2 regions of the Roseateles sp. So40a genome follow, and region 1 is predicted to be linked to the other one. Evidence: predicted binding sites of a transcription regulator. Region 1 holds the regulator's gene; the other holds the start of a gene.
The links. The regulator LexA, encoded in region 1, represses DNA repair genes until DNA is damaged. The targets are predictions, from matches to a motif close to ACTGTATNNNNATACAGT.
Positions count from the first base shown of each region.

Region 2: imuA (translesion DNA synthesis-associated protein ImuA) is a predicted target of LexA. The motif match lies at 5,721-5,738, and genes of this name have one in related genera.

Region 1 covers NZ_CP182288.1:1,971,444-1,986,096, reverse strand. Annotated here, with positions in the region: gene ACNI65_RS09215 (ATP-binding protein) at 1-527, shown strand, start outside; gene ACNI65_RS09210 (hypothetical protein) at 502-1,659, opposite strand; gene ACNI65_RS09205 (TolC family protein) at 2,263-3,573, shown strand; gene ACNI65_RS09200 (ATP-binding cassette domain-containing protein) at 3,628-5,847, shown strand; gene ACNI65_RS09195 (HlyD family type I secretion periplasmic adaptor subunit) at 5,934-7,025, shown strand; gene ACNI65_RS09190 (response regulator) at 7,131-7,796, shown strand; gene ACNI65_RS09185 (EAL domain-containing protein) at 7,899-9,059, opposite strand; gene ACNI65_RS09180 (OmpA family protein) at 9,398-10,057, shown strand; gene ACNI65_RS09175 (DMT family transporter) at 10,123-11,034, shown strand; gene ACNI65_RS09170 (asparaginase) at 11,045-11,977, opposite strand; gene lexA (transcriptional repressor LexA) at 12,121-12,798, shown strand; gene ACNI65_RS09160 (helix-hairpin-helix domain-containing protein) at 12,801-13,121, shown strand; tRNA gene ACNI65_RS09155 (tRNA-Asp) at 13,254-13,330, opposite strand; tRNA gene ACNI65_RS09150 (tRNA-Glu) at 13,433-13,508, opposite strand; tRNA gene ACNI65_RS09145 (tRNA-Ala) at 13,560-13,635, opposite strand; tRNA gene ACNI65_RS09140 (tRNA-Asp) at 13,682-13,758, opposite strand; tRNA gene ACNI65_RS09135 (tRNA-Glu) at 13,954-14,029, opposite strand; tRNA gene ACNI65_RS09130 (tRNA-Ala) at 14,073-14,148, opposite strand; gene gltX (glutamate--tRNA ligase) at 14,294-14,653, opposite strand, start outside.
Region 2 covers NZ_CP182288.1:757,545-772,197, forward strand. Annotated here, with positions in the region: gene ACNI65_RS03485 (esterase/lipase family protein) at 1-11, opposite strand, end outside; gene ACNI65_RS03490 (hypothetical protein) at 117-329, shown strand; gene ACNI65_RS03495 (error-prone DNA polymerase) at 334-3,591, opposite strand; gene ACNI65_RS03500 (Y-family DNA polymerase) at 3,575-4,960, opposite strand; gene imuA (translesion DNA synthesis-associated protein ImuA) at 4,911-5,681, opposite strand; gene ACNI65_RS03510 (hypothetical protein) at 5,853-6,227, shown strand; gene ACNI65_RS03515 (sensor histidine kinase) at 6,240-7,571, opposite strand; gene ACNI65_RS03520 (response regulator transcription factor) at 7,561-8,244, opposite strand; gene ACNI65_RS03525 (GNAT family N-acetyltransferase) at 8,562-9,152, shown strand; gene ACNI65_RS03530 (hypothetical protein) at 9,209-10,642, opposite strand; gene ACNI65_RS03535 (class IIb bacteriocin, lactobin A/cerein 7B family) at 11,056-11,433, shown strand; gene ACNI65_RS03540 (hypothetical protein) at 11,497-11,784, shown strand; gene ACNI65_RS03545 (hypothetical protein) at 11,781-12,107, shown strand; gene ACNI65_RS03550 (Crp/Fnr family transcriptional regulator) at 12,061-12,762, opposite strand; gene ACNI65_RS03555 (hypothetical protein) at 12,976-13,857, shown strand; gene ACNI65_RS03560 (AMP-dependent synthetase/ligase) at 14,009-14,653, shown strand, end outside.

The DNA.
Region 1 (14,653 bases):
TGCTCGACGTGCTTCAGGGCGTGCGCGACCTGGTCAGCGAGACCGACAGCACCGAGCACCGCGACATCCAGGACATCGTCTTCGACTACTGCGTCGGCCTGGACGGACTGCTGAGCGCGCCCGACTTCCAGGTCGAGTACGACATCGAGAGCGGCCACGAATGCGTGCTGCTCGGCGACCGGTCGCGGCATCTGATGCAGGTGCTCGAGGAGAGCGTCGCCAACACGCTCAAGTACGCACGGTCGACGCGGCTGGCCATCGGCCTGCATCAGATCGACGGCTGTCTGGTGCTGACGGTGTCGGACGATGGCGACGCGGCGGGGCATGGGACCGGCGCGGTGCGCCCCTCATTCGGCACGTCGACCGGCCGCGGTCAGGCCCACATGCGCGAGCGCGCCCGCCAACTGGGCGGCGACTACCGCTTTGAGCGTGGGCCCGAGGGCGCCCGCACCCTGCTGCGCCTGCCGCTGATCGGCGAGGGGCCTGCGGCCCGTCCGGCCCTCACGCGGGATGGCGCAGCGTCTTGACGTAATGCCGCGGGTGGCAGAGCCGGCGCAGGAAGATCCAGAGCGACTCGTCGATCGCGAGCGCGTTCCGCGCGTCGTCCAGGCCGGGACTGCGCAGGCCGCGCCGGTAGCGGTCCACCTGCTGGCGCACCGACGGCGCCCAGCCTTCGCCCATCCCATGGCACGCGGCCAGCAGCAGCACGCGCAGCCATCCCGCCAGCGCATCCGCGGGCAGCGCCCCGATCAGCGCCGCGACGCTGGGAGCCTCGGGAGCGCCGCGTCCCGCGTGCAGCCGGTGCAGCAGGAGCAGACGCATGATCACCGCGGGATCGCCCATCGCCGCGACGGCGAGCGCCTTGGCCGACACGCGATCAGCCAGCAGCTGCTGCAGGCGCGCCAACACGCCGGCATCACATCCCGGCAGCGCGTCCACCGCGAGCCGCTGCGTCGGCGAGATGAATGAGCCCTGGAACAGCGGCACGCCGGCGCCGGCCAGGCTTTGGTAACCGTTCATCGTCTCGACGTGCTGGCCGATGACCGTCAGCTCACGCTTGGCAGCCAGTTGCGCAAGCGGGCGAAGCCAGTCGGGGCGGATCGCCCGCAGGTCCAGGCGGCAGAACTCCGCGTAAGGGGCGAAGAGCCAGCGGGGATCGGCCGGATCACGGAGGCCGTCGATGCAGAAACGCTGGCCGCGCGCGCGCAGTTGCGCCACGCGCAGCAGCATCGAGGCCTCCACGGACACAGCATCGGTCAGCGTGATCACCACCCCCAGGCGCGTGCACAGATCGGCCAGCGGTCCGAGCAAGGTGGGCTCATCCATCGCGATCAGGTGAAGGCCTGAAGGCGTGCGGCCCGAGACGCTGCCGTCCAGCAGCGCATTGGAGAGCATGGCCGCGACGCGGAACTCGCCGGGCACCAGGCGGTCGGGCTGCTCCGCGGTGTTCCAACGGAAGAGCAGCTCGTGCGCGACCAGCCGGCCGTCGGCATCGACGACCTCCTCCGCGCCGAAACGGACCTGCGGCGCATCGTTCGCGGCTCTCGCGGCGTTGGTCCCGCCGCCAAAGGTGAGCACGAACGGCTCGGGCGGCTGCGGGTCCGGACGAGCCGAAGGCAGCCTCGAAGGATCGAGGGGAATGGTGTCGAGGTCACTCATGGTGGCAGTCCCTGCAGAGAGTCACCCGACATTCCCTTGGCGCGAGAGCAAGATATTCGAATGTCGGGAAGAATAAATCCATTGAACGCACATCGAATCCCTTCAACGTGGCGCCACCATTCTAGAGATCACCTCCCTGTGTCAGCGACCGCAATAAGACATCACCAATCCCTCAAGAATAGACATCTTTAGCTATCCACTAGCTCATTGAGGCTGGTTTCCTCCTGACCGAATCAATTTTGGAGCTCGCAATGGAATCCCGCCGCGTCCCCGAGGCCGGCTAGGCCGTGCAGATGACACGCTGCATGCCTCATACCAGCGGGCCACTAGCAAATTTTTGCTAGTCATTTCAGATCAGCGTCTCGGAGCACTCCATCCTCACTGGAATTACCTAGCAAATTGATGCTATTGCGAGCCGGCACACCGGGAAACGAAACTGAGCATCTCGAATAACCACCCCGAGGAGTTTACGTGCCCGCCCACCGAGATTTTCAGGATTGGCAAGGACCGAATATCCAACGGTTCCCGTCCCCGCGTTTCATCGGGTCGACTCATTGGGTGATATCCCGCGGACTGATGGCGCTGACACTGGCAGCCACGGCAGTGAGCGCCGAACCGGTGCCTGAAGCCACTCCAACGGCGTCCGCCCTCGCGACGACGCCGGCGGCCACCTCCACGACGTGGGGCGCGCCTCTGACCGCCTTTCTCGAGACCGCGTTGGCGGAGGATCCGTCGATCGAACGCGCCCGCGCGGCGATCGCCGCCGCCGAGGACGGCGTCACCGCGGCGAAGTGGCAATTCGGGCCGTCGCCCACGGTCTCGCGCCAGCGCGCGACCGGTTCCGGCTACGTCACGGTGCTCAGCGTGCAGCAGCCGCTCTACACCGGCGGACTGCTGACCGCCAACCTCGCCGCCGCCCGCACGGCCGTGCGCAGCAGCGGCCAGGACCTGCTCGCCGCGCAGCTCCAGCTCCGGCTGCGGATCGTGCAGGGATGGGCGGACTGGTCCAAGGCGCACGGCCGCGTGCAGGCGCTGGAAGGCCTGCGCGACAGCCATCGCCAGCTGCTCGACATGATCCGGCGGCGCAACACGGCCGGCGTCGCGACGAACTCGGACGCGGCGCTGGCGACCTCCCGGATGAGCGCGGTCGAAGCTGAACTCGCCCAGGCACGGCTCGAGGAGAACCTCCAGCGCGACCGGCTGCAGCGCCTGGCACGGCGACCCGTCGATGCGCCGCTGATGGCCGCGCTTGACGGCGAGCTTCCCACCCCGCCGACCTTGAACGCCGTCCTGGACCGCATCCAGCTGTCGCCGGAGATGGCGCTGGCGCGCTCGGCGGTCGACGCGGCGCGGGACGAACTCGCGCGCGCCAAGGCCGCCCTGATGCCCACGCTGAGCGTGCGCCTGGACCATCAGAGCGGCGCCATCAACGATCAGCGCATCGGACTGGTGTTCCAGGCGGGGCTCCAGGGCGGTCTGTCCGGCCTCTCGGGCGTGAACGCGGCACGCTCGCGCATCGCTGCCGCCGAGGCCGCCGTCGCCGCCACCGAGCAGGACCAGTTCGGCAACTACCAGCTCGAGTACACGCGCTACGCCGCCGCGGTCGCCTCGCTGCGCAACGCGGGCCTGACCGTCGCCACCAGCGACGAGGTCCTGGCCTCCTACCGGCGTCAGTTCGAGGCCGGCAAGCGCGCCTGGCTGGATCTGCTCAACATGGTCCGGGAAGCGCATGCGACGCGCCAGGCCCAACGCGACGCGGCCATCGACGAGCGCGCGGGCCTGTACCGGCTGCGCCTGCTCACCGGCGCCATCGACACCGGGCTGGACACCACGGCAAACGCCGCGACCGACCGCGCCGGCGAGGCCGGCCCCGCCCCATCCCCGACCGTCTGGGTCGACCCCTCCGGGTCCTGACCACGACGCCCACGGCCTCCGCCCTCCGCCACGCCCGCCCCTCGAAAGCGCCCCATGTCCTGGAACTTCCTCTCGCGCCGCCCTTCCGCGCCGCCCGCGCCCGCCTCGTCCTCGCTGGCCGTCGCGCTGACCCATTGGTTGCGGCTCAAGGGCCGCCCGGTCCCGATCGAGCAGGTGCGACAGCGCCAGGCCGAGCAACCGGCCCCTGCCGAGGACCTCGCCGCGGCCGTCCATCTCGCCAGCGCGGTCGACTCGAGCGCCCGGTTCACCTGCCTGCAGGGACCGCAGCTCGCCGCGCTGCCGCTGCTGTGCCATCACGCGGAGCATGGGTGGCAGGTGATCACCGCGCGCACGCCGCAAGGCCTGTGGCGCTGCGTCGGCGCCGATCAGGTCCGACGCGAGCTGGTGCTGGACGCGCAGCCCTGCCTGCATGCGACCGCGGAAGACGACGCGCGACAGGCCGCCGACACGACGGCGCACGGCATGATGCTCAGCCACCTGCGCGGCCAGTGGCCCACCTTCGCCGAAGCGGCCGGCCTGTCGCTGCTGCTGTCGGCGATCGGCATCTCGATCTCCTTCTTCTCGATGCAGGTCTACGACCGCGTCATCCCGAATCAGGGACACCAGACGCTCTGGGTGCTCACGGTCGGCGTCGGTCTGGCGGTGCTGATCGAGTTCCTGCTCAAGCTCGCCCGCGCGTCGCTGCTCGAGCCCCGGCTCAAGCTGCTCGACGTCGGCATCTCCAAGGCGCTGATGTCCCGCCTCGGCGCGGTGCGCATGGACCAGCGGCCCGGCGCCGTCGGCACCCTGGCGTCGCAAGTCCAGAGCTTCGAGTCCATCCGCGGCATCCTGTCCGCCGGCACCCTGTTCCTGCTGTTCGACATGCCGATGGCGCTGCTCTTCGCGCTGGTGATCGCGGCGATCGGCGGGGCGTGGATGGCCTTGCCGGCTGTCGTGCTCTTCGGGTTGACGGTGCTCACCGGCCTGCTCCGCGCGCGCCGCATCGCGCGCTTGACGGCCAGCAACCAGTCCGGCGCGAACGCCAAGACGGGCCTGCTGGTCGAGACGATCGAGGGCACCGAGTCGATCAAGGGCCTGGGCGCATCCTGGCGCTTCGAGGCCCGCTGGGCCGCGCTGTGCGAGGTCAACGCCTCGCAGAGCCTGGCGCTCAAGCATGAGAGCGACACCACCTCCTACCTCGCGGCGGCGCTGCAACAGGCGAGCTACGTCTCGCTGATCTGCGTCGGCGCGGTGCTGGCGATCCATGGCGAGCTGACGCAGGGCGCGATCGTCGCGTGCTCCATCCTGTCGGGCCGGGTGCTGTCGCCGCTGGCCTCCATCCCGCCGCTGCTGGTGCAACTGGGCAGCGCCCGAGCCTCGATGAAGGCGCTGGACGCGATCTTCCGGCTGCAGGTCGACAACCACGCGATCGAGCGGCCGATCGTGCCCGAGACCCTGCGCGGTGACCTGCGCTTCGAGGACGTCGAGTTCAGCTATCCCGGCCAGAAGGACCCGCTGCGCATCGGCCATCTGAACATCCGCGCCGGCGAGAAGATCGCCATCCTGGGCACCGTCGGCGCGGGCAAGACCACCCTGCTTTCGCTGGCCTGCGGACTGTCCAAGCCATCGCGCGGCACCGTGTACCTCGACGGCGTCGACCAGCAGCAGATCCACGCCGGCTGGCGGGCCTCGCACCTTGCCTACGGACCGCAGCACGCCTGGCTGTTCGCCGGCACCTTGCGCGACAACCTGCTGTTCGGACTGCCTGATCTGGACGACGACACCCTGATCGCGGCCTGCCGCCGGACGGGGCTGTGGCCGATGGTCGCTCAGCATCCGCATGGGCTGGACCGCAAGCTGTCGGAAGGGGGCCGCGGCCTGTCCGGCGGACAACGCCAACTCGTGGCGCTGACGCGCCTCGTCCTGGCGGATCGACCGGTGTGGCTGCTCGACGAGCCCACGTCCGGCATGGACGACGGACTCGAACACGCGACGCTGCGGCTCATGAAGGAACTGCTCAAACCCGAGGCGACGCTGCTGCTGGTCACGCATCGACTGTCGATGCTGGCGCTGGTGGATCGCGTGATCGTGCTGGCCCCGCAAGGCGTCCTCGCCGACGGCCCGCGCGACGAGGTCCTCGCGCGCCTGCAGGGCCGGCCGGCTCCAGGCGCCGCGGGATCTCCCGCCACGACGCACTCTGCGGCCACGCGCCCGGCGCGTCCTGTCGAGGCGCCCACCGCCTCCGCGCCGACGGCGACCTCCGTCGCCCCCTGACACGCTTTCAGCAAGGACTTCCCATGTCGACTTCCTCTTCCTCCCCGCATGCGCCTTCGCGCCTTCGCTGGACCGTCCTGGCCACGGTGGCCGCGCTCGGCGCCGGTCTCTGGTGGGCCTCCGTGGCCGAGATCGAACAGGTCACTCGCGCCGGCGGCAAGGTCATGGCATCCTCGCGCACACAAGTCATCCAGGCACCAGATGGAGGGGTGGTGGAGCAGCTGTTCGTGCATGAGGGAGATGCCGTCCGCAAAGGCGACCTGCTCGCCCAGTTGGACAACACCAAGGCCAGCGCCGCGCTGGCGGATTCCAGCGAAAAATCCGCGGCGCTGAACGCGTCGCTCGCTCGACTGCGCGCGGAGACGCTCGGCACTCCCTATCGCCCTGCCGCCACCAACGCCTTCAGCGAACTGCAGCGCAAGCTCTACGAGCGCCGGCAGACCGCGTTGCGCGAGGAGCTCGCGGTGCTGACGACCTCCGCGGATCTCGCGCGGCGCGAGGTGGAGCTGAATGAGCCACTGCGCCAGGCCGGCGACATCAGCGCGGCTGAGTTCCTACGACTGCAACGGGCCGCCAACGAAGCGGCCGGCCTGGTGACCACCCGCCGCAACAAGTTCCTGCAGGACGCACAGGCCGAGCTGGCCAAGACCGAGGAGGACCTCGCCAGCATCCAGCAGGTGCTCAACGACCGTCGAGGCAATCTCGAACACATGCAACTCCGCGCACCGGTGGACGGGATCGTCAACCTGATCACGCAGACCACCGTGGGTGCGGTGCTGCGCCCGGGCGACGAGATCATGCAGCTGCTGCCCACCGGCGAAGACCTCATCATCGAGGCGCGCTTGCGCGCCGCGGACATCGGCTTCGTGCGCCCCGGCATGCAGGCCACGGTGAAGCTCGACGCGTTCGACTACAGCATCTATGGCGCACTGGACGGCACCGTGAGCTACGTCAGCCCGGACGCCTTGACCGAACGCACACCGCAAGGCGAACAGCCCTACTACCGGACGCACATCCGCATCACGGGCAAGCGTTTCCACGGCGAGAAGGCCGATGCCATCGTGATCCAGCCCGGCATGACCGCGACCGCGGAGATCATCAGCGGCCGTCACACGGTGCTGGACTACCTGCTCAAACCCGTCAGGAAGACCATGTCCGAATCGCTCGGCGAGCGATGATCCGCAAGCCGCCGCCCGACCTGTCGATGTTCGCCACTCACTTCGCGTCATTGACCCATCGTCGACTTCACCGACAACAACCCGGATCCTCAGGGGACCCCTCACATGATCACTGTCACCATCATCGAAGACGACGCCACCGTCCTGCAGCGGCTGATCGACGTCGTGTCTGCCAGCAGCGCCTGCCAGATCGTGGGCATCGGCCGCAACCGCGGCGAGTCGGTCTCGGCGATCCTGGCCAACCGCGCGGACATCTATCTGGTGGACCTGGGTCTGCCTGACGTCGACGGGATCGACCTGATCAAGCTGATCAGCGAGAAGTGCCCGGACGCCCACAGCATCGTGATCAGCACCTTCGGCGATGCCAAGCATGTGATGCGCAGCCTGCGCTCGGGTGCCTCGGGCTACCTGCTCAAGGAAGAGATCCAGCCCAGCCTCATCGACAAGATCATCGCCACCCACAACGGTCACGCCCCGCTGAGCCCCGCCGTCTCGCGCCTGGTGCTGGACAAGCTCGAGAGCCTGGAGACCGGCGTGAAGCCCAAGGTCGACAAGGCGCAGAAGCTCAAGGAGCTGGGACTCGGCCAACGTGAATGGAGCGTGCTGAACCTGCTGATCGAAGGCCTGCCGATCGTCGACATCGGCAACCGGTTGTCGATCTCCCGCTTCACGGTCAATCAGCATCTGCGTTCCATCTACCGCAAGCTGAACGTGAACTCCCGCGCCATGGCCACCAGCGTCGCGCGCATGCATGGACTGATCGACGAATGAATCAGGCCTGATCCGCGCGCCGTGCGGGCGCCTCGGTCGACACGCGTTCTGCGACGAAAGAAAGAAGCCGCCTTCAGGCGGCTTTTCGCCGTGCCCCCCGCCTCAGGCCGCGGCCAGGCCTTGTGTATCGGCGAGGGTCGCCGCAGGGGTCGGCAAGCGAGTGACTTCCGCGGCGGGGACTGGCGACATCGAAGGCGGCTTCAGGCGCATGCGCAGCAACTGCTGGCAGAGGAAGAACGTGGCGCGATCAAGGGCCCTCTGGGACTGGCCAGACGCAGCTTCGCGCAATCGGCGTCGACCCGTGGCGAGTTCCTCTCGCAGTTGCGAGGCCAGGTCGGCATCGCGTCCATGCGTGGCCGCGAGGTTGAGCACCGTCAACCAGCCCATCAGCAACGCGCGCGGCAGCGCTTCCAGGACCTCCTCCATCGTCTCGGCCTGGACGATCGTCTGCGGCGCATGCAGCGCCTGGATCCTCATCAACCGGACGACGACGGCCGGGTGCCGGCCCGCGAGCATCGCCAGCGAGCTCGCCTCCACGCCCGCGCGGGCCAGCGCCATCAATTGACCGATGACGCGCGGGTCGCATCCCGGCAAGGCAGCCACCGCGGTGGTCGTCGGCCGGGCGATCGCATAGCCCTGGAAGTAGTCGGCACCCGCGTCGCGCACACGCACCAGCGTCGCCTCGTCCTCGATCTTCTCGGCGATCACGGACAGGCCGAGCCGGTGGGCCTGGCGAATCAGCGCCGACAAGCGCCCCCCGTCCAGATCCGCCACGTCGACCTTGGCGAATTGCACCCAGGGCGCCAACGCCCAGCGCGGGTCGTCGAGTCGCTGCACGTCGTCGAGCGCGAAACGGTAGCCTCTGCCGTGGAGCTCACGGAGCCGCCGCGTCAGGGCCTCGTCCACGGACACGGTCTCCAGCACCTCGATCACGCCGATGTCCGGCGTCACCGTCTCGGCGATCGGGCTCATCAGCGTGCGCGCATCCATGTTGATCAGCAGGTCCCCCAGCGGGTGTTCCGCCGCGGGCGTGCGCGTCAGCAGCTCGGCATCGATCAGCGCGTTCGACAACACCGCCGCCGTGCCGTAGCCGCCGAGCTCCGGCCCGACCTCCCCATCGCGGGCGTTCCAGCGGAACAGCAGCTCGGTCGCGACCACGCGACCGGTCCGATCGATGATCGGTTGGCCGGCGTAGCGAACGTGGGTACCGAGGTCTTCCGCACCGCTGACGGGGGTGCAACCGGAGTCGTGGGGACGGGGCATGGGTGCTCGAAGGCAAAGGGAGAAAAGCAGGGCTTCATGCTATGAATCGCCCGCTCAGCGCCGAATAACAACTCCTTGTCATCCATGACCAGTCGCTAGCAGTTGAAGGTGGGTCGCCCCCACTTCGATGGTGGCGACGCGGGCGCCCCGTTTGCCGAAGTCGAACACCGTCCGCCGCGAGGCGTCGCACCGGAACCCCGGCGCGAGACCTCGTCGACTCATCCGCCGACCTCGGACCGTCGGCCGCCGCAGGGAGATACTCCCCCTCGCAGGCGACGACACAGCCGCCCGGGTCGTTGGGTTTTCTTATCCGGATCACAAGGAGAAACAACATGCAGATGCGACACACCCGACTGGCCGCCGCCGCCCTCGCCGCCGCCGTCCTCGGCGGTTGCGCCAACATGGATGAACGCCAGCGCGGCACCGCGGGCGGTGCGGCGATCGGCGCGGTCTCGGGCGCGGTCATCAGCTCCGCCACCGGCGGCAAGGCAGGCACCGGTGCATTGATCGGCGGCGCGCTCGGTGCGGTGGCCGGCAACGTCTGGTCGCGCCACATGGAGGACAAGCGCCGCGCGATGGAGCAGGCCACGCAAGGCACCGGCGTCGAGGTCACGCGCACCGCCGACAACCAGCTCAAGCTCGACGTGCCGAGCGACATCTCCTTCGCCACCAACAGCGCCGCCGTCGAGCCGCGCCTGCGTCCGGTGCTGGATGCCTTCGCCAACGGGCTGAACAACAATCCGTCGCCGACGGTGGTGCGGGTCGTGGGCCACACGGACAACACCGGTTCCGACGCGATCAACGACCCGCTGTCGCTGCGTCGCGCCGAGAGCGTGCGCGGCTACCTGGCCGACCGCGGCGTGCGCGCCGACCGCATCGAGGTGGCGGGCCGCGGTTCGCGCGAGCCGCTGATGTCGAACGACACGCCGGAGAACCGCGCCAAGAACCGGCGCGTCGAGATCTTCCTGCGTGAGCCGCAGCAAGGCTCGGGCGGCTGAGGCCGGCGCGCCTGTCGCCCGCGTGGCGGCGCGACGGTGACGGGCCTGGGTAGCATCCAGCCCCTATGAACCCGTCGCCCGCGCCACCGCCGCCCACACCCCAAGCCGCGGGCGCTTCCACCGGTCTGCTCCCGCTGCTGTTCGTCGCGGTGTGGAGCACCGGTTTCATCGGCGCGAAATTCGGACTGCCCGACGCGGAACCGTTGACCTTCCTGTCCTGGCGCTACGCGGCCGTGCTCGTGCTGATGCTGCCCGTGGTGCTGGTGCTGCGCGCGCCGTGGCCCGGCTCGCTGCGGGCCTGCGGACACATCGCCGTGACCGGACTGCTGGTGCATGGTGTCTACCTGGGCGGCGTGTTCACCGCGATCTCGCACGGCCTGCCCGCCGGGATCACCGCGCTGGTGGTCGGCCTGCAGCCGCTCGTGACCGCGCTGGGCGCGCGCGCCTTCCTCGGCGAGCGCATCGACCGCCTCCAGTGGCTGGGGCTGAGCCTCGGTTTCATCGGCGTCGGACTGGTCGTCGCGCAAAAGATCGCGGCGGTGCCCGGCGGCGCCCTCGTGACGATGCTGCTGCCGGCGATGCTCGCGCTGCTGGGCATCACCGTCGGCACGCTGTACCAGAAGCGCTTCTGCCCGTCCTTTGACCTGCGCACCGGCTCGATCATCCAGTTCGTGCCCAGCCTGATCGTCACCGCCGCGCTGGCCGCGGCCACCGAGACGATGCAGGTGACCTGGTCCGGGCAGTTCGTCTTCGCGCTCGCCTGGCTGGTCCTCGTGTTGTCGCTGGGCGCCGTCAGCCTGCTCAACGTGCTGATCCGTCGCGGCAGCGCGGTCCACGTCGCCAGTCTGTTCTATCTGACGCCACCGGCCACGGCGCTGATCGCCTGGGGCCTGTTCGGGGAGACGCTGTCGGTCCTGGCCATGGCCGGCATGGCCCTGGTCGCCGTCGGCGTCTGGCTCGCGCGACGCCGGGCCTGAGCGCGTCCGCTCAATCGGCCAGCAGGCGCAGCATCAACTCGACGCGCGCGGCCCACGGCGACAACGCGGCGCCCGGCTCGTCGCTCGCGCCAACGATGCGTCCCTGGGCGCAGCGGGTGGTCCGCCACACCGGCACACCGGCTTCCTTCAGCGCGCGCACCGGTGCCTCCAGGGCCTCATGCAGCGTGCCGTTGCCGGTGCAGGCGAGCACCAGTCCCTGCAGGCCCGCCACTCGCCAGGCCTCGATCGCGCGCGCATCAGCGCCCGCGTGACTGCCCAGCACCTCGACCCACGGCCAGGCCTGACCCCCGGCCGGCAAGCGTGCCACACCGAGCGCCTCACCCGCCGGCCAGTCGCGGAAGCGGCGCAACACGCCCTCCTCCACCACCGCCAGCGCGCCGGCGTCGGGGCCCGCCTCGAAGGCATCCAGACGATATGAATGCGTCTTGCGGAGCTCCAGCCCCGACCACACCTGACCTGCCACCACGGCAACGACGCCCGACACGCCCTCGGACTCCGCCACGGCAACCGCGTCGAGCAGGTTCTGCGGTCCGTCGGCCTGGATGGCCGTCGCGGGCCGCATCGCCGCGGTGAGCACCACCGGCTTGCGCGGCGCCAGCACGCGTTGCAGCAGGTAGGCGGTTTCCTCCAGTGTGTCCGTGCCGTGCGTGATCACGACGCCGCGCACCTCAGGCCGCTCGAGGTGCGCCTGCACCCGGCGAGCGAGTCGCGCCCAGGTCGCGTGATCCATGTCCTTGCTGTCGAGCTGCGCGAGCTGCTCGGCCTCCAGGGAGCGACTGGCCAAGGCCGGCACGGCCGCCACCAGCGTGTTCACGGACAGCGAGCCGGCCTTGTAGCCGACGTTGTCCGTCGCACTGCCGGAGGCTCCGGCGATCGTCCCGCCGGTGCCGATGATCACGAGGGTCTGCGCCGCGCTTTGCAATTTATCGTCTCCTGTATAAAAATCCAGATGCTGGATGAATTCTCAGGCACGCATCGAACAGTCATGCACCCCGCTGTGGGGTGAACCGCTTCGACCCGGCTTCGTGGCATTCAGCCTTCCCCACCGAATAAAGGCCTGTGCTCGTGGAAACACCGCCCAAACTGACCGCCCGCCAACAACAGATCTTCGATCTGGTCCGCGACAGCATCGAAAGCACCGGCTCCCCGCCCACGCGCGCGGAGATCGCGCAGCAGCTGGGTTTCAAGTCGGCCAATGCCGCCGAGGAACACCTGCAGGCGCTGGCCCGCAAGGGCGTCATCGAGCTGGTGGGTGGCACCGCCCGCGGCATCCGCCTGCCGTCGACGGCGCTGCGCCAGGTCAACCGGGCCCGGGAGCACAGCCAGTTCGCGTTGCCGCTGGCCAGCCTCGCACAGCTGACGCTGCCGCTGGTGGGCCGGGTGGCCGCCGGCGCGCCGATCCTCGCGGAGGAACATGTCGAGCAGCACTATAGCGTCGACCCTTCGATGTTCTCGAAGGCGCCGGACTTCCTGCTGCGCGTGAAAGGCATGAGCATGAAGGACATCGGCATCATGGACGGCGACCTGCTGGCGGTGAAGAAGGTCAGCGAGGCGCGCAACGGTCAGGTGGTTGTTGCGCGGATCGGCGAGGAGGTGACCGTGAAGCGCCTGGAGCGTCATGCCGACGGCATTCGACTGCTGCCCGAGAATCCGGATTTCCAACCGATCGACGTCACGCCCGATGAACAGTTCGCCATCGAAGGCTTGGCGGTAGGTTTGATCCGTTCCGGCGGCTTCCACTGACCATGACGGCCGCCCGCACCACCGCGCGCAAGTCGCACAGCAAGGCGGCCTCAGCGGAGACCTGCACGCAACTGCGGCAGATTCCCAACATCGGACCGGCGATGGTCCGCGATTTCCAGTTGATGGGCATCCATCAGCCTGCGGATCTCGTCGGTGCCGATGCCTTCGCGCTGTATCAGGGCATCTGCAAACTGACCGGGAAACGCCACGATCCTTGCGTGCTGGATACCTATATGGCCGCTGTTGATTTCATGAATGGCGGCCCACCCAGGGATTGGTGGAGTTACACCGCCCAGCGCAAACGCGAGTATCCGGATCTGTGAAGAAGCCGGATAGATCGCCGCATTCGGGTTCACACTGAAATCCCGGCGAATGATGGCGCCGACAGAATGCGTGTGAAACCAATGCCGGAAAAGAAAAAACCCTGCCGACTTGCATCGACAGGGTTTCAATGTTGGCGGAGTGGACGGGGCTCGAACCCGCGACCCCCGGCGTGACAGGCCGGTATTCTAACCAACTGAACTACCACTCCTAAGACGACGTTGTTAAGCACGTCATTCTTGTTCGCGGACAAGTTGCGCTGCAAATCTCCAGATCCATACAGATCTGCGATGCAGCCAAGCCTTGTCAAACTTGGCGTCCCCTAGGGGATTCGAACCCCTGTAATCACCGTGAAAGGGTGGTGTCCTAGGCCTCTAGACGAAGGGGACTGAACCTTCTCGCATCGACTCAGACCGCGCCCAGACTTCCCGAAGGAATTCTGGTGGAGGTAAGCGGGATCGAACCGCTGACCTCTTGCATGCCATGCAAGCGCTCTCCCAGCTGAGCTATACCCCCGAATGCTTTCGCATCGAATCGGTACGCTGCCCGAGTCTCAAAACGTTGGCGGAGTGGACGGGGCTCGAACCCGCGACCCCCGGCGTGACAGGCCGGTATTCTAACCAACTGAACTACCACTCCAGATACTCAAGATCTTTCGATCCGTCGCATCAAACTCTTTTCTATCTCTTGTCGCATCGATCCGATCAATTGCTTGACCGTATCGCTGCGTCGATATCGTTACTATACCTGATTTTGACAACGATCAAATCGATTTCCGAAGAATTTTTCGATTTTCTCGTTCAATCTCTAAGTCAGTAACCAAGCTCGACAACTTGGCGTCCCCTAGGGGATTCGAACCCCTGTAATCACCGTGAAAGGGTGGTGTCCTAGGCCTCTAGACGAAGGGGACTAAACCTTCATTCCTTGAACCGCGCGCCACACAAACCGAAGTTTGGTGGAGGTAAGCGGGATCGAACCGCTGACCTCTTGCATGCCATGCAAGCGCTCTCCCAGCTGAGCTATACCCCCTTCGGGGATTCGATCCGACTTCTTTTCGGCTTCCTTGAATCTCGTCGGGGAGCTGACGCTCCCCGTTTTGATTCGCTGTCTGCCGCTTCGAAGTTCGTTTCGAACATCGCGCTGTTCAAGCGAGAACAAGAGTATAGACCGAGTTTTAAACGGAACGCAAGCGGTTCAACAAAATTTCTTTGTCGAAGAGTTCCAGCACCGCATCGACCGATGGCGTCTGCGTCCGGCCACACGCCAGCACCCGCACCGGAATCGCCAGCTGCGGCATCTTCAGGCCGTGGGCGGTGATGGTTTCCTTGATCGCGGCATTGATCGCGGCCTTGTCCCACACGGCCAGCGCCTCAAGCTTGTCCGCCAGCGCCAGCACCGCCGGCTTCACGGCGTCGGTCAGGTGCTGGGCGCGATCCGCCTCGCTCGGGGTCACCGGCGACACGTACATCGCCAGCCAGTCCGTCAGCGCCACGGTGGTGCTGCAGCGATCCTTGAACAGCGCGCACAGTGCTTC
Region 2 (14,653 bases), 1.2 Mb from region 1:
ATCTTCTTCATCTTCTGCGGCCGCCGCGACGATGGACCACCGTCGAGATCGGCATGAGGACTGTTGGAACCGATGGTGGCGCAACACGCGCGGCCTGGGCACCCCCCGAATGGCGCATGCGCGCGTCGGACGATGCCTACATTCGTGGGGGGTGGAAGAACGTCTCCTGGTCGAACGGGACGTGCATCCTGCACTTGTGCCGCAAGAGCAGCCGCATCGAAAGCATCGTCGGGATCCTCGCGGATCGACCGCGCAAAAGGAAGAAGCCGTTGTCGCTCAAGCAGATGAAGAAGGCCATCGAGGACGGTTGGTCAGGGAAGCGGCGATGAAGGCTCAATGAAAATCCCGGCTCTCCGTCCGCAGCCGACCCAGCATCGGTGTCAGGTCTTCCAGGTGGCCGGCGATCAGGTTGCGGACGTCGCCGCTGCGCTGCCACTTGCCCTTCACCCCCATCAGCCGTGAATGCAGCATCACGTCTCGCTGACGCTGCCACAGCGCCCGGTGCACGATCACCTGGATGTCGCCGGTCTCGTCCTCCAGCGAGATGAAGATCGTGCCCTTGGCCGTCGCCGGCTGCTGCTTGACCGTGACGATCCCGCAGCCCCGCGCCGGCCGGCCGTCAGGCAGCGCGTTCAGTTCCTCGGCCGACATCCAGCGCTGATCGCGCAACGCGGGCCGCAGCAGCGCCAGCGGATGGCGCCTCAGCGTCAGCCCCAGCGACGCGTAATCGAACACGATCTCCTCGCCCTCCGGCGCCTGCGGCAGCGCCAGGAAGTCCTCCTGCACCGGCGCTGACGCCAGCAAGGGCGGCGGTGCGTGCTGCGCGGCCGCGTCCCACATCTGCTGGCGGCGGTGCCCGCTGATGCTCGTCAGCGCGTCGCCCGAGGCCAGCATCGTCATCTGCTGCTGGTTCAGCCCGGTGCGTCGCGCCAGGTCCTCCGCATCGTTGAACGGACCGTTCCGACGCTCCCGGCAGATCACGCCCGCCGACGCCTGCTGCAGGCCCTTGACCAGCCGCAACCCCAGTCGCACCTTCACCGGCGCCGCGTCAGCCGCCAGCGCTTCGTCCGCGTCGAGGAAGGGGTCGCCGTCGTCCTCCACGACGATGCCGTCCTTGTCCGGCGGCAAGGCGTCGATCGTGTCAGCCGCCGCGCCGCGCCGCGTCGGACGGATCACGCGGCCGTCCGCGCGCTCCAGCGTGCAATCCCAGTCGCTGTGCATCACGTCGGGCGGCAGCACCTCGACGCCCTTGCGTCTGGCCTCCTGCACCAGCTGGCTCGGCGAGTAGAAGCCGAGCGGCTGAGCGTTCAGCAGGCCAGCGAGGAACTCCGCCGGCCGGTGGCATTTCAGCCAGCTGCTCGTGTAGACCAGCAGCGCGAAGGACGCGGCATGCGACTCCGGGAAGCCGTATTCCGAGAAGCCCTTGATCTGCTCGAAGATCTGCTCGGCGAAGGCCGCTTCGTACCCGCGCGCGGTCATGCCGTCGACGATCTTGGCGTGGTACTTCTGCAGCCCCCCCTTGCGCTTCCACGCCGCCATCGAGCGCCGCAGGTCGTCGGCCTCGCCGCCGGTGAAACCCGCCGCGATCATCGCGATCTGCATCACCTGCTCCTGGAACACCGGCACGCCCAGCGTGCGCTCCAGCACCGGCTTGAGCCCCGGCGGATACACGACCTTCTCGAAGCCCTGGCGCCGCTGCAGGTAGGGATGCACCATGCCGCCCTGGATCGGACCGGGCCGCACGATGGCGACCTCGATCACCAGATCGTAGAACTTTTCCGGCTTCAATCGCGGCAGCATGCTGCGCTGCGCGCGGCTCTCGATCTGGAACACGCCGATCGTCTCGGCGCGCTGGATCATTTTGTACGTGGGGACATCCTCGTCCGGGATGTCCTTGAGCTCGAACGGATACCGCTCCCGCTTGCCGACGAAGTCCAGCGTCTTGCGGATCGCCGTCAGCATGCCCAGCCCCAGCACGTCGACCTTGAGCAGGCCGACCGCGTCGAGGTCGTCCTTGTCCCACTCGATGACGGTGCGGTCCGGCATCGACGCGTTCTCCACCGGCACCATGCGCGTCAGCGGCCCGTGCGTCAGCACGAAGCCGCCCGGATGCTGCGACAGGTGTCTCGGGAAGCCCAGCAGCTCCGACGTGATCTCGACCAACTGCCGCACAGCCAGGTCGTTCGCGTCGAGTCCGGACTCGCGCAGCCGCTCCGCATCGATGGTCTGGCCGTCCCACCACTGGTGGTTGCCGCACAGCGTGTCCAGCACTTCGGGATCGAACCCCAGCGCCTTGCCCACGTCGCGCAGCGCGCTCTTCACGCGATACGAGATCACCACCGCCGCCAGCGCCGCGCGCTCGCGCGTGTACTTGCGGTAGAGGTACTGGATGACCTCCTCGCGGCGCTCGTGCTCGAAGTCGATGTCGATGTCCGGCGGCTCGTTGCGTTCCTTGCTGATGAAGCGCTCGAACAGCACCTGCATCCGGTCCGGATCGACCTCGGTGACGCCGGTGCAGAAGCAGACGATGGAGTTCGCCGCGCTGCCGCGACCCTGGCACAGGATGCCCTGCGAGCGCGCGAAGTGGACGATGTCGGCCACGGTCAGGAAGTAATGCTCGTAGCGCAGTTCCTCGATGAGCGCGAGCTCGCGCTCGATCTGCTCGCTGGCCGCGGCCGGCACGCCCGCCGGCCAGCGCCGGCCCGCGCCTTCATAGGTGAGCCGTCGCAGGTGACTGGCTGGCGTCTGGCCGTCGGGCACGACCTCGGACGGGTAGTGGTAGCGCAGCTCATCGAGGCTGAAGTCGCAACGCTCGGCCACGCGCAGCGTCTCGGCGAGCAGGTCCGCCGGGAAGCTGAGCGCCAGACGCCCGCGGTGGCGCAGGTGGCGCTCCGCGTTGCGGTCCAGCGCCTGGCCGCACTCGGTCAGCGGCTGGCCCAGCCGGGTCGCGGTCAGCACGTCCTGCAGCGGCTTGCGGCTGCGCACATGCATGGTGACGTCGCCGACGGCCACCAGCGGGATCGCCGTCAGCGCGCCGGCCTCGCGCAGGCGCAGCAGGCGGACCTCGTCATCGACATGCTGGGGCTGGTCCATGCCCAGCCAGCAACGGCCGGTGAAGCGCGTCAGCAGCCAGCGCGACATGTCCAGCAGCTGCGCCGGCGTGGCGTGACGGTCGGGGCAGGCGACGACGACGCAATCGTCCAGCGCCTGCGGGCCGATGTCGGCCCGGGTGCAGCGGTAGGTGCCCTTCTCGGACGAGCGGCGCAGGCGCGAGATGAACTGGCACAGGTTGCCGTAGCCGTTCAGGTTGCAGGCCAGCACGACGAGGGTGAAGGCCGAATCGTCCCCGGCGTCCAGCGGATCGATGAGGAACTGGCTGCCCACCAGCAGCTTCATGCCGTGCTGCCTGGCCGCGACGTGCGCGCGCACCATGCCGGCCATCGAGCATTCGTCGGTGATGGCCAGCGCCGCGTAGCCGAGCGCCTTCGCGCGCTCGACCAGTTCCTCGGGCCAGCTGGCGCCCCTGAGGAAACTGAAGTTGCTCAGGCAGCGCAGCTCGGCGTAGTCGGGCAGCTCATGCATACAGACCATGCAGGAACCAGGCGCCCCCGCCGTCCTCGACCGGCTCGCGATAGACCGCCATCACGCCGGCGTTCTCGTTGACGGCGATCCAGTAGTCGCGCGTGACCTGGCGGTGATGCGCGGGCCGTGTCTCGTCGGCGGGCACGCGGTCCCACCAGCCGCCCTCGACGCGGTCGGGACCGACCAGCAGCGTCAGCGGGCCCTGGTAATGCGGCCGGTGCTCGCGCACCGCCAGCCGCAGCGGCGGGTCGAGCAGGAAGGCCGGCTCGGGCACCGGCGGCACGCGCACGGCCGCGCCCTTGCCGCGACGGCGCCCCGCGCCGGGCGACTTGCCGTCGCCGCAGGTCTTCCAGCGCGTCTGCCATTCCGGTCGATGGTCGTCGGCGAGCACCGGCTGCTGCACCCGCTCAGGCCCGAGCCGCGCGGCGATGCGCTCCAGCGTCAGGTAGAGCGTCTCGCCGGTGCGCACCGCGTCGGGCAGCAGCGAGCCGCTGTCCTCGACCAGCGCCTGCACGCCGACCGCCTCCAGCCGCAGCTCGCCCACCGGCGCCAGCAGCCGGGTCTTGGCCAGGTGCTCGGCCATCAGCCGGCAGAAGTGTTCGAGCTCGCGGATCGGCTCAGCGGTGCGCACCGTCAGGCTTCCGCCGTCGCCGGCGTCCTTGGCGCGCATCGAGTCATGCACCCAGTGCAGCGTCACGCCGGTGGCGCCGGCATGGCGCGCCGCCAGCCAGCCGCACAGCCGCATCAGCAGCGGCCGCGCGCCCATCAGCAGCGCGGGCGCGTGGTCCTCGCGGCTGGGCAGCTCGACGCGCGCGTGGAAGTCCTCCGGCAGGGCGACCCAGGCGTGGGCCTCGGGCCGCAGTCCGTAGGCCTGGTCCAGCATCGCCAGCAGCGCCGCGCCGAAGCGCCGGCCGATGCCGCCGCGCGGCAGCGCCCGCAACTGGCCCAGCGTGTTGATGCCGGCGCGGCTCAGCGCCTCGGCGTGTTCCGCGGCGGCGCTGAGCGCCTGCAGCGGCAGCGGATCCAGCACCGCCTGCAACAGCCGGCCGTTCAGGTCGAGCACGCCGCAGCGCGCCAGCACCAGCGCCGCGGTGGCCGACGGCGCCCAGCCGATGCCGATGGCGCCCAGGTCGGGCGCCTCGTCGGACAGGCGCGCCTTGAGCGCCGGCAAGCCGCGGAACAGCCGCAGGCTGGCCTCGACCTCCATCACGACGGCGTCCTCCATCAGCGCCACGCGCGGCGTGAACTGCAGGCACCACACGGCGAGCCCGGCCTGCGCCTCCGCGCATATCCCCCAGAGGTGCGGCGGCGGCGCGGTCGCCGGATCCTCAAACGGAGCGGGCGGACGAGGCGGCAGGATCAGCGCGACCCACAACATGGGAGAACTCCGGGAAGAAGGGGGCGGGCGCGGGTTCGGTCACCGGCGCCACCGGCCGCATCGTGCTGGGCTGCATCACGCGCGGCGTGAGCACGTGCTCCAGTCCGCCGGGGATGGAGGCCAGCTTCAGCGGGGTGTCGTGGGCGGGGCCCTTGCGCTTGAGAATCTGGACGTCCAGCGCCCAGTCGACGTCGATGGTCGCCAGCAGCCGCAGGGGCGCCGGCGACGGGTCATGGCGCGCCGAGAGCGGCCGGAACAGGAACACCGGTCCCTCGAACGACTGCGCCAGCACCTGCAGCCGCCGCAGCTGCTCGGGCGCGGCTTGCGGCATCCAGGCCAGCACCGCGCCGGCGGCGTTGGACTTGATCAGCTGCTCGGCGCACCAGAGCCGCTCGGACGGCGCACGGGCGTCGATCCAGACGAGGTGACGGTCATCCAGCCCCAGGTGCATCAGTCCGGGCAGGTGGGGGCGCTTGGGCGGCCCCACCATCGCCACGGCGGCGCCGTCCGCGACGACGCGCCGCAGCGCCGGTCCCGCCAGCCGCCATTCGGCCAGCGAGAACTGCGGCAGCAGCACCTCGGTCAGCTGGCGCCCGGGCCAGCCGCCGCCGGGCAGCTCGGCGTCGAGCGCGTCGAAGCCGCTGGGCCAGACGGTGTCGGTGCCGCGGCCCAGTTCGTCGCCGCGCCAGAGCGCGTCGGCCACGGCGGGCGGGAGCGGCATGGCTTCGGAGGACAAGGGCGCTGGCATGGCGGTCAATTAACTGTATGGGCATACAGTATATGACGCCGGGGAAGTTACCCAGCCGATGACCTGGGCGGGGAAGGGGCGGTGAACCTCGGCGCGGATCGCCGGGACTGGGGACCCTTTCCCCCATCCAGAAGCGAGGCCCCCATGCCCCATCGATTGTTGTCCTGCTGCCGAGAGACCGCGTCCCCGCCGCTACCGGCATGCAGCTCGATCGCCTATCAATCGGTCGTGATCCCCCCGGGGCCTCCTCACGATCCTTCGATCCATGCCGGCGAACTGAAGCGCGCCTTCCAGATGCTGGCGGCAGACGCAGCGGAGTTCAAGCTGGACGCCCACCTCTCCGGCACCCGGTTCCATCACCTGATCGCGCGCGGCCAGAACCTCCCGGCCAGCGATGAAGCCGCCCCCCGCGAGGTGCAGGAGTTCTACGTGCAGGCGCGGGAGATCTATGGCGCCTGCTATCGGCAGGTCTGGGGCTCAACGCCGGAGTGGTGCGATCGACCGGTGCGCCAGCCCTGAACGTTCAGGCCATCACGCGGACGTGTCGGTGCGCGAGGCCGCCGCGGACGGGGCCTTGAAGCTCAGCACGAAACGCGTGCCGCCGTTGCCGGGCGCCTCCAGGCTGACGGTCCAGCCCAGGTGCTCGGCGACGCGCTTGACGATGGCCAGGCCCAGCCCGGCGCTGCCCGCGCCGGCCGGGTCGACCTGCATGAAGCGGTCGAAGATGCGGTCGCGCACGGCCGGCGGGATGCCGATGCCGGTGTCCTCGATGACGACGCGGCCCGATTCCAGGCGGATGTCGACGCGGCCCTGGTCGGTGAACTGGCAGGCGTTGCGGATCAGGTTGCCCAGCGCGATGGCGGCCAGCTCCGGCCGCGCAGGCACCTCCAGGCCGGCGTCGGCGGGCGCGGCGTGCAGCGTCATCTCGACGGCCTTGCCCTTGAGCAGCGGCCGGCAGCGCTCCATCTCCTGGCGCAGCAGCGGCAGCAGCGCGGTCGGCTCCGCGCCGATGCTGGCCGGGTCGCGCGACAGCAGCAGCATCGCCACGACGCGCTCGCTGGTGTCGGCGGCGGTGCGGCGGATGCGCTCGGCGAGCTCGACCATGTCGTCGCGCCCCTGCAGCCGCGCCTTGAGCACCTCGGCCGCGCCCAGCATCACGGCCAGCGGCGTGCGCAACTCGTGGCTGACGTCGCCGGTGAACCAGCGCTCGCGGTCCAGGTAACGCTGCTGCGCCTCGGTCTTCGCGGCAAAGGCGCGCGACAGCACGCCCAGTTCGTCGGTCGAGTCCAGCAGCGGATAGTCGCGCGGCGCGGCGTCGGTCTCGACGGCGCTGGCCAGCGCGGTGACGGGGGCCACGATGCGGCTGGCGGTCAGTTGCGCGAGGAACAGCGCCAGGCCCAGGCAGCAGACGAAGGCCAGGCCGAGCAGCCCGTACACGCCGGCCTCGATCTTGGCGAAGTCCTCGTCGCGGTCGGTCAGCACGAAGACCGGGCCCAGGTCGTCGCGGACCAGCGCGGTGAAGGTGGCGTCGTCCTGCGGCAGCGTGTACTTGCCCGGCGGCTTGCCGCGCAGCGCCTGCGGGATGGCGTCGCCGCGGTAGAGCGTGACGCTGGGCGGCAGGTCGGCTTCCAGGCCCTGCTTCTCGCGCGCGACGAGTTCGTCGGCGGTGCGGTCCAGGCGCTGGTCGACGAGGCGGTCCTCGATGCTCGAGGCGATGCGCACCGCGGCGACGGCGAAGGCGCCGCACACCAGCAGCGTCAGCAGCAGGAAGGCGGCCGCGACGCGGGTGCGCAGCGTGGTCGGCGCGGCGGTGCCGCGCGCGGGGCGGCCGGGGGATGGCGCGGGCCCGGCGTCAGCCCGCATCGGGCGAGACCAGGCGGTAGCCGATGCCCGGGTGGGTCTTCAGCAGCGGGACGGGGAAGGGCTTGTCCAGCGCCGCGCGCAGCGCGTGGATGTGGGTGCGCAGCGCGTCGCTGTCGGGCGGGTCGTTGCCCCAGACCTCGCGCTCGAGGTCCTCGCGGCGCACGAGCTTGGGCGCTTCGCGCAGCAGCGCCGACAGCAGCTTGTAGCCGGTGGGCGTGAGCTGCAGCGGCTTGCCGGCGCGGGTGGCTTCCAGGGTGTCGGGGTCGTAGTTGACGTCGGCGTAGCTGACAGCGGAGCTCAGGTTCAGGCCGTGGGAGCGGCGCATCAGGGCCTTGAGACGGATCTCGAGCTCGACCAGCGAGAAGGGCTTGACGAGGTAGTCGTCGGCGCCGCTCTCGAAGCCGGTGACCTTGTCGGCGATGGTGTCGCGGGCGGTCAGCATCAGGATGGGGGTGGGGCGGCGGAAGTCCTTGCGCAGGCGCCGGGCGACGTCCAGGCCGTCCAGGCCGGGGAGGGTCAGGTCCAGCACGATCGCGTCATAGGACCCGGCGGCGGCCTGTGCCAGGCCGCCCAGGCCGTTGCGCGCCACGTCCAGCTCGTAGCCCATGGGCTCGAGGTAGGCGAACAGGTTGGCGACGATGTCCGGGTTGTCTTCGATGACCAGCAGCTTCATGGCGAGGCTCACGTTCTGCGGCGCGGGGCGCCGCGTCAGTCGGGGGAGCGGTCACGGGGGGAGGGGATCCCGACGGAACCGCGGATGCCGGGAATCCTATGCCAGCCGCCCGCCGTCGACCTGTCTGGGGGCTGTCGCATCGCCCCGGTGGGGGGCAGGGCGTCAGGAGGTGGGCGAATGGCGCGCGGTGGCAAAGTTTCTTCAAAGATGGCGGCTTCGTCACTTTTCGTGACGCAAGACCGAACTCTTTTCTCGACCGCTCGGTCGAGGGGAGGACTTGAAAACGCGGATGGGCGCATAATTTCCGGGTTAACCCTATGTTTGCACCCATCTTCTCCATTCCGGCTGTCGAGCGGCTCACCGAGACCCGCCGGCTGCAGTTGCGTCCGCCGCAGGCGGCCGATGCCCGGACCTTCCGCGACCTGCTGACCGACCCGGCGAATCGTCGATTCGATGTGGGCGGGCCGGAGGCGTCCGAGCGGCTGGAGCTGTGGCGGACGGCCTGGGCGCGGGACGGGCTGGGTCCGTGGGCGGTGGCCTTGCGGGAGCAGCCGTCGCTGGGCGCGATCGGGTTCGGGGGGCTGATCCGCGGGCGGATCTGCGGGGCGCCGGCGCTGCTGCTGGAATTCCACTTCCTGTCCGACTTCTGGGGGCGGGGGTATGCAGCGGAGATGTCGCTGGCGGCGTTGTCGCTTGCCTTTGACAGCCTGCATGCGACGTCGGTGCATGCCTTGCTGGCGCCGGGGAACACGGCGGCGAGAAAGACGCTGGAGCGGGTGGGCCTGAGGCTGACGGGCTCGGTGGCGGACCACCCGGGCGAGGCGGCGAGCCTGCTCTACGAGATCAACGCCGCGCAGTACGCGGCCCAGCCGCGGCAACAGCCGGAAGCGACGCCGTTCGGGGCGTGAGCGGGGCTGGGACTCGCGCGGCGCTGGGAAGCGTCCGATTGAGCGAATCCGTCGCGTCAGCCGTCGTCCTTCGACCCTTTGGAACTTGACGCGTCAGAACTCGATGCCTTGGAGCCCGTTGCGTCAGCACTCGTGGTGGAGGATGACGGTTTGATATTCACCGTCTTGACCTGGCCCTTCTTCGGCTCCGGCGTCTTTAATATTGTTCCCGTTGCCTCCACGCCGCCGGAATAGTATGAAACCAGGGTATTTGATCTCAAGCGGTCTCGCGCCGTTGTCGTCTCGACGGTTTGAATGCCATCGTTGGAAAGCGGTTGGGCGCTTGCCATTTTGTTTCCATAGAACCTGAGGGGAAGTCCTTGAACCTGTTGTTGAGCTTGCACGTTCGCATGGCTGGTGTTGGGCGTACTTGGCAACACGGCACTGGATGCCTTGGGCGGGCTCGATGTGATCGGGGTCAACGAGACGGATGGGTCAGGGGCCGAGGACTGCGACTTCGACCGAGGCCTTCTCGCGCTGAGTTCGGAGATCTGGGTGGGCATGTGAGCCGTGCCTACCTTGGGATTAAGCTTTTGCGGCGTCCGGGGAAGGCCGAAGGTCTCTGCGGATGTGTTGCTCGTGAGTTTCCTCAGGTCTCCAAGGACGGATCCACCCTCCCGATATCCTTGCAGCACATTTTCTGCGGTCGAAGCGTCATTCGGGGCGTTCCGAGCGGTGCGGAAGGCGTGCTGGAGCGAGTCCATCAGCTCCGTGTAATACATGGTGATGGTCGCCTCCGCCAGACGCTGCGCTTCATTGAGCTCATCGAGTCTGGGGTGGACCGTCGAGCTGCTGCTCAATGATGAAGGTGTGCCTAGAACGGATGTCAGGGCGTTTCCTGTTTGCTGCGGTGGCCATATCTTGTGCTTGTCGTCGTCGTCGTCAGGATCGCCCAACTTGTCGCTCTTGCTGGCGTTGTCGGATACCTGCATGGGCTGGATGTTGTCGATATCGTGAAAATACATGCGAGCCCCATAGGCACTGGGGGCATATCCTGATTTGCCATTCTGGACGTAGTAGTCCTTCTCCCAGCCTTGGGGTGCATGGACGCTGCTGAACTGCTCGGCTCGAGCATCCATGTCCTGAGATATATTGTTCCAAGCATATTTGTGATCAAGATTGAAGGATTCGAAGGGCATCCAGTTGGCGAATCCTTCCTTGTTGATCGGGACCGTTCGGATATAGGTCTTGTGTTCCCTGCCGCTGGTGACGATGCCGTGCTGGTTGTTCTCTGCCCAATGCCGCACGAGTTTTTCTCGAAAAGTGGTGGAGAACGTTGGGCGCTCACCATCGAATGGAACCAATTTCCCGTTCTCCCGGGGGTTGTAGAAACCGTTGGTTTCTGCCTTGCCACTTGGCGGCAACGCCAATTGCGCGACGGGTTGCGTGGACGACGGGTTTGGAGGGTGGGGCTGGGTGAAGCTGCAGATCCGTTGACGCTGGGCGGTCATTCTTGGCGTGGAGGCCAGTTCCCTGGACCAGAGCCCCCCTGGCGGCGCACTGGCTGCTGGCGCCGAGACGCCCGGCGCTGACGCCCTCATCTCGTCGGATGCCGGCTCCCGGGTGGGATGGGGCCGCTCCGATGCCGGTTCGGGAATTCGGGCCATGTGAGCCGTCCGCTGTTGATGGTCGAAGCCGCAGGATGGGCAATCGTGGGCGTCTCGTACATCAGAAGAATGCTGAGAGACGCGGGGCGCATTGCTGATCCGCCAGCGTCGCCTTCCAGCACAACGAGTCAGTCCCACTACCGACTTCTTTGGAAGCCGCACGTTCTTGCACTGGGATAGGCCATGGAGGCCATTCGGTGAAATCGCTGCAATGAGGCCGTCTTGTTGACACGTGGTGTCGCGAGACGAAGGCGGACATGTCGACCGCCTTCTCAACACTTCTGGAGATGTTGATGACTTCTTTCCACGCTGTTTCGTTGCCAGTCAACGCCAAGTCCTCGTTCATGGATAGCCCCGTGGACGCAGGGATGCAAGAACTGACCCTGGAGGAAATGGATCAGGTCCATGGCGGGTTCGGGCCCGCCGGCGCCATTGCCGGCGCGGTCGGCGCTGGCCTTGGTGTGGCCCTGACCGGAGGCAATGCAGCGCAAGTCGTTGCAGGAGCCATCTTCGGCGGAGTGTCCGGGTTCTTCGGCGGTTTGGGCATGTATGCCAGTTCCGCAGCGGTCGCTGCAATGGGCGCAGTCGCGACGGGCAAACCCGACACCATTCGTTTCGCTAAGAACCAGCGCTAACGGCCATTGGCTCCCGACGCCTCACGGTAGTCGGGAGCCCTGCAACACTGCAAAAGGAGTCCTATGCATTGGCTCGCGCAAGCTCTCTTGCAAGGAGCGATCTTCACGACATTCTTGACGATCGCAATCAAGCACGCGCTGTTCCTCTTATCCAGAGACGGTCGCCATTGGCTCGTGCCGTTTCTGGCCGCTACCTATGCAGATGCACTGTGGTTGGGGTGGGCCTATCAAACGCCGTTGCACAACGCCTTGCTCTCCCTCTTGATGCCGTTGATCTACTTCACCCTTGTTGTCACGTTGGTGATGTTGAGGATGCGGGAACGAAAGCAGAGGGAGCGGTCCTCATCGTGAACATAGACATCACTCCTCTGGAAATTCAGGCCATCCTGAATGTGGGCGTGGTCGTCCAGGTGACGGTCTGCTTCGCCGATTTCCTCGCATCATCGGCAGGTCGTGTGCGACTGGCCGTGTTCCTGCTGGTCGTGGTGACCGTCAACGCTTGGGCAAACACGGAGCGCTTCACGGTCACGGAGTCCTGGCTGCGGGCCATCGGATACAGCGTCACGATCGCCGTCTGCATCTTTGGTCTGGCGGCAATCAACGCCCACCGTCGGCGGCGACGCGGCCTCACTGCTGCGGATACACCCTCAACCCCGACAGATCGAGGACCCTGAGCCCGCCGTACTCGACCGCGATCAGGCGCTGGTCCTGCAGATGGCGCAGCGCCTCGTTCACCCGCTGGCGCGACAGCCCCACCAGGTGCCCCAGCTCCTGCTGCGTGATCCGCAGCAGACCGTTCACCCCCGGGTACAGCAACGGATGGAACAAGGCCGCCAGATTTCGCGCCACCCGCAGGTCCGGATCGCTCTGCCGGTCGATCTCCCGCGCCGCGATGAACTGCCCCAGCCGCTCATTGAGCTGGTTCAGCACGTACCGGTTGAACGCCAGGCTCGTCTCCAGCAACTCGTGGAAACTGTCCAGCGGCAGCCCTGCCACCACGCTGCGCCGCAGCGCCTGGATGTTGTAGCGGTACGCCTCCCGCTTGAGCAACGTGCCCTCGCCGAACCAGCCGCCCGGCGGCACGCCCGTGAACGTCACCTGCCGCGCCGCCGCGTCGTCGTTGCTCATCTTCAGCAAACCGTCGATCACGCCGAACCAGTAATTGGCCTCGCGACCGATCCGGCAGATCCGCTCGCCCACCTCCACCTCCGCCACCTGGATGCTCGCCGCCACCCGCTCGCGCAACTCCGGCTCGATCGCCGTCAGCCACGGGATCGCCCCCATCTCCTGCGCGCTCGCGGCCCGCGCCCGCAGGCGCAGGGGCTGCATCGGCACAGGCGCCGCCAGCGGCGAGGTCAGGGGCACGCGCGCCGGGGATCCCGGCGTGGCATGGACAACGGTGTCGGTGGTCGGGGCCATCCCCCGTTCATCGCGCCTGTGCATGACACGAACCTGACGCGACCCCCTGGGGAAAACACGGTTTGGCGAATCCAGGCCGCCTCCCCGACTGACGCGGCTTCACCTTTTCAAGGAGTGCCAGCGATGTTTCCTTACAACCCCTATGTATTCATCAAGACCACGAGCCTCAATAACGTAGACACGACCGAACTGTCCCGGACGGAGAGGCGCGCCAGCCTGCGCCGGAAGCTCGACACCCTCTCGTTGCTGTCGGAACTGACGGCGGATGTCGATCGGATGCTGGTTCGCCATGCGACGACACCACCCGCCACCTGTGCGGAGTTCCTCACGGCCATCCGTGAACAGGCCGCGCTGATCGCCCACTTCGACGACGTGCTGAAGAGGACCTTGTGCTCGGTGGTGATCGACCTGCCCAAGGTCGCTGCGCGTGCGCGGGTCGTGCTGACGGGGGCCCAGCGCTTTCAGGGGCAGCCAGGAGGCCGCACCGCCATGCCGCCGGAATCGCTGGAACACATGGGGCGCTATTTGGCGGAAATGACCGCGTTGCTGGATGGATTGCCGTCCTCGATCCTCGAGTACGTGAAGGACACCGGGGATGAAGCCCGCTGCAGGCGTTACCACTTCAGCGACACCGATCTGCACGTGCCGGAAACGCTCTTCGACGCCATCGACTTCCTGGAGAGATTGCAATGCTGTCGAGAGGGTCTGGCCGCATCGGCGGCCTCTGACGATGCTAGACAGCGGCTCGACGAACTCGAAGCACGGCAGCAGCAGCACCTCGATGACCCGGACGCGCTCGAGCCGCTGCGCAAGGCGCTCGTCGACATTCATCAGGCGATGTGCCAGGCCTATCTTCGGCAGCAGCCGGAGGAGGCGCCGGCGCCCCTGGTCGAGAGGGTTTCTCGGGATCGCCAGCAAAGGGTCCACGACATCGCGGCGGCGATCGAGTCCCGCCGGCAGCTGCTGGCCCAGATGGAAGCCTTCTCGGCGGCGCATCGAGCTTGAATTGATCCGGGAAAACGCTCCCCCGAACTCTCCCTAGGAATGTCGTCGCAACGACAACACGACGTCAAACACCCGGCCTACAGTCAGTCCAACCCCGCGGCACGAGCGCCTCCTCCAGAGAGGCGACAGCGGGGAGCACAAGGAGACGACGGTGGAGCAGACCTTCCCCCGCTGGATGCTCGCCCATGCCCGGCAGCGCCCCGACGCGCCCGCGCTGCGCGAGAAGGAGCTCGGCATCTGGCAGACGCTGAGCTGGTCCGCGCTCGCGGCGCTCGTGCGCGACCTCGCGCACGGCTTCGCCGCCGCGGGCATGACGCGCGGTCAGCACCTCGTCGTCATCGGCGAGAACCGCCCGCGCCTGTACGCCGCGATGCTCGCCGCCCAGTCGCTCGGCGCCATCCCCGTGCCGCTGTACCAGGACGCCGTCGCCGCCGAGTTCGTCTACCCGCTGCGCAACGCCGACATCGCCTTCGCCGTCGTCGAGGACCAGGAACAGGTCGACAAGCTGCTCGAGATCCGCGAGCAATGCCCCGCGATGGGCCGCATCTGGTTCGACGATCCGCGCGGCCTGCGCCATTACGCGGCCGAGGGCCTGGCCTCCATCGACGGCCTGTGCGACGACGGACGCGCCCACGCCCTGCGTCACCCGGGCTGGTTCGAGCGCGAGGTCGACGCGGGCCGCCCCGACGACGTGGCCGCGATGTTCTTCACCTCGGGCACCACCGGTCACCCCAAGGGCGTGGTCCACACGCATGCGACGCTGATCGACCGCGCGCTGGCCGGCGCGCGCTTCGAT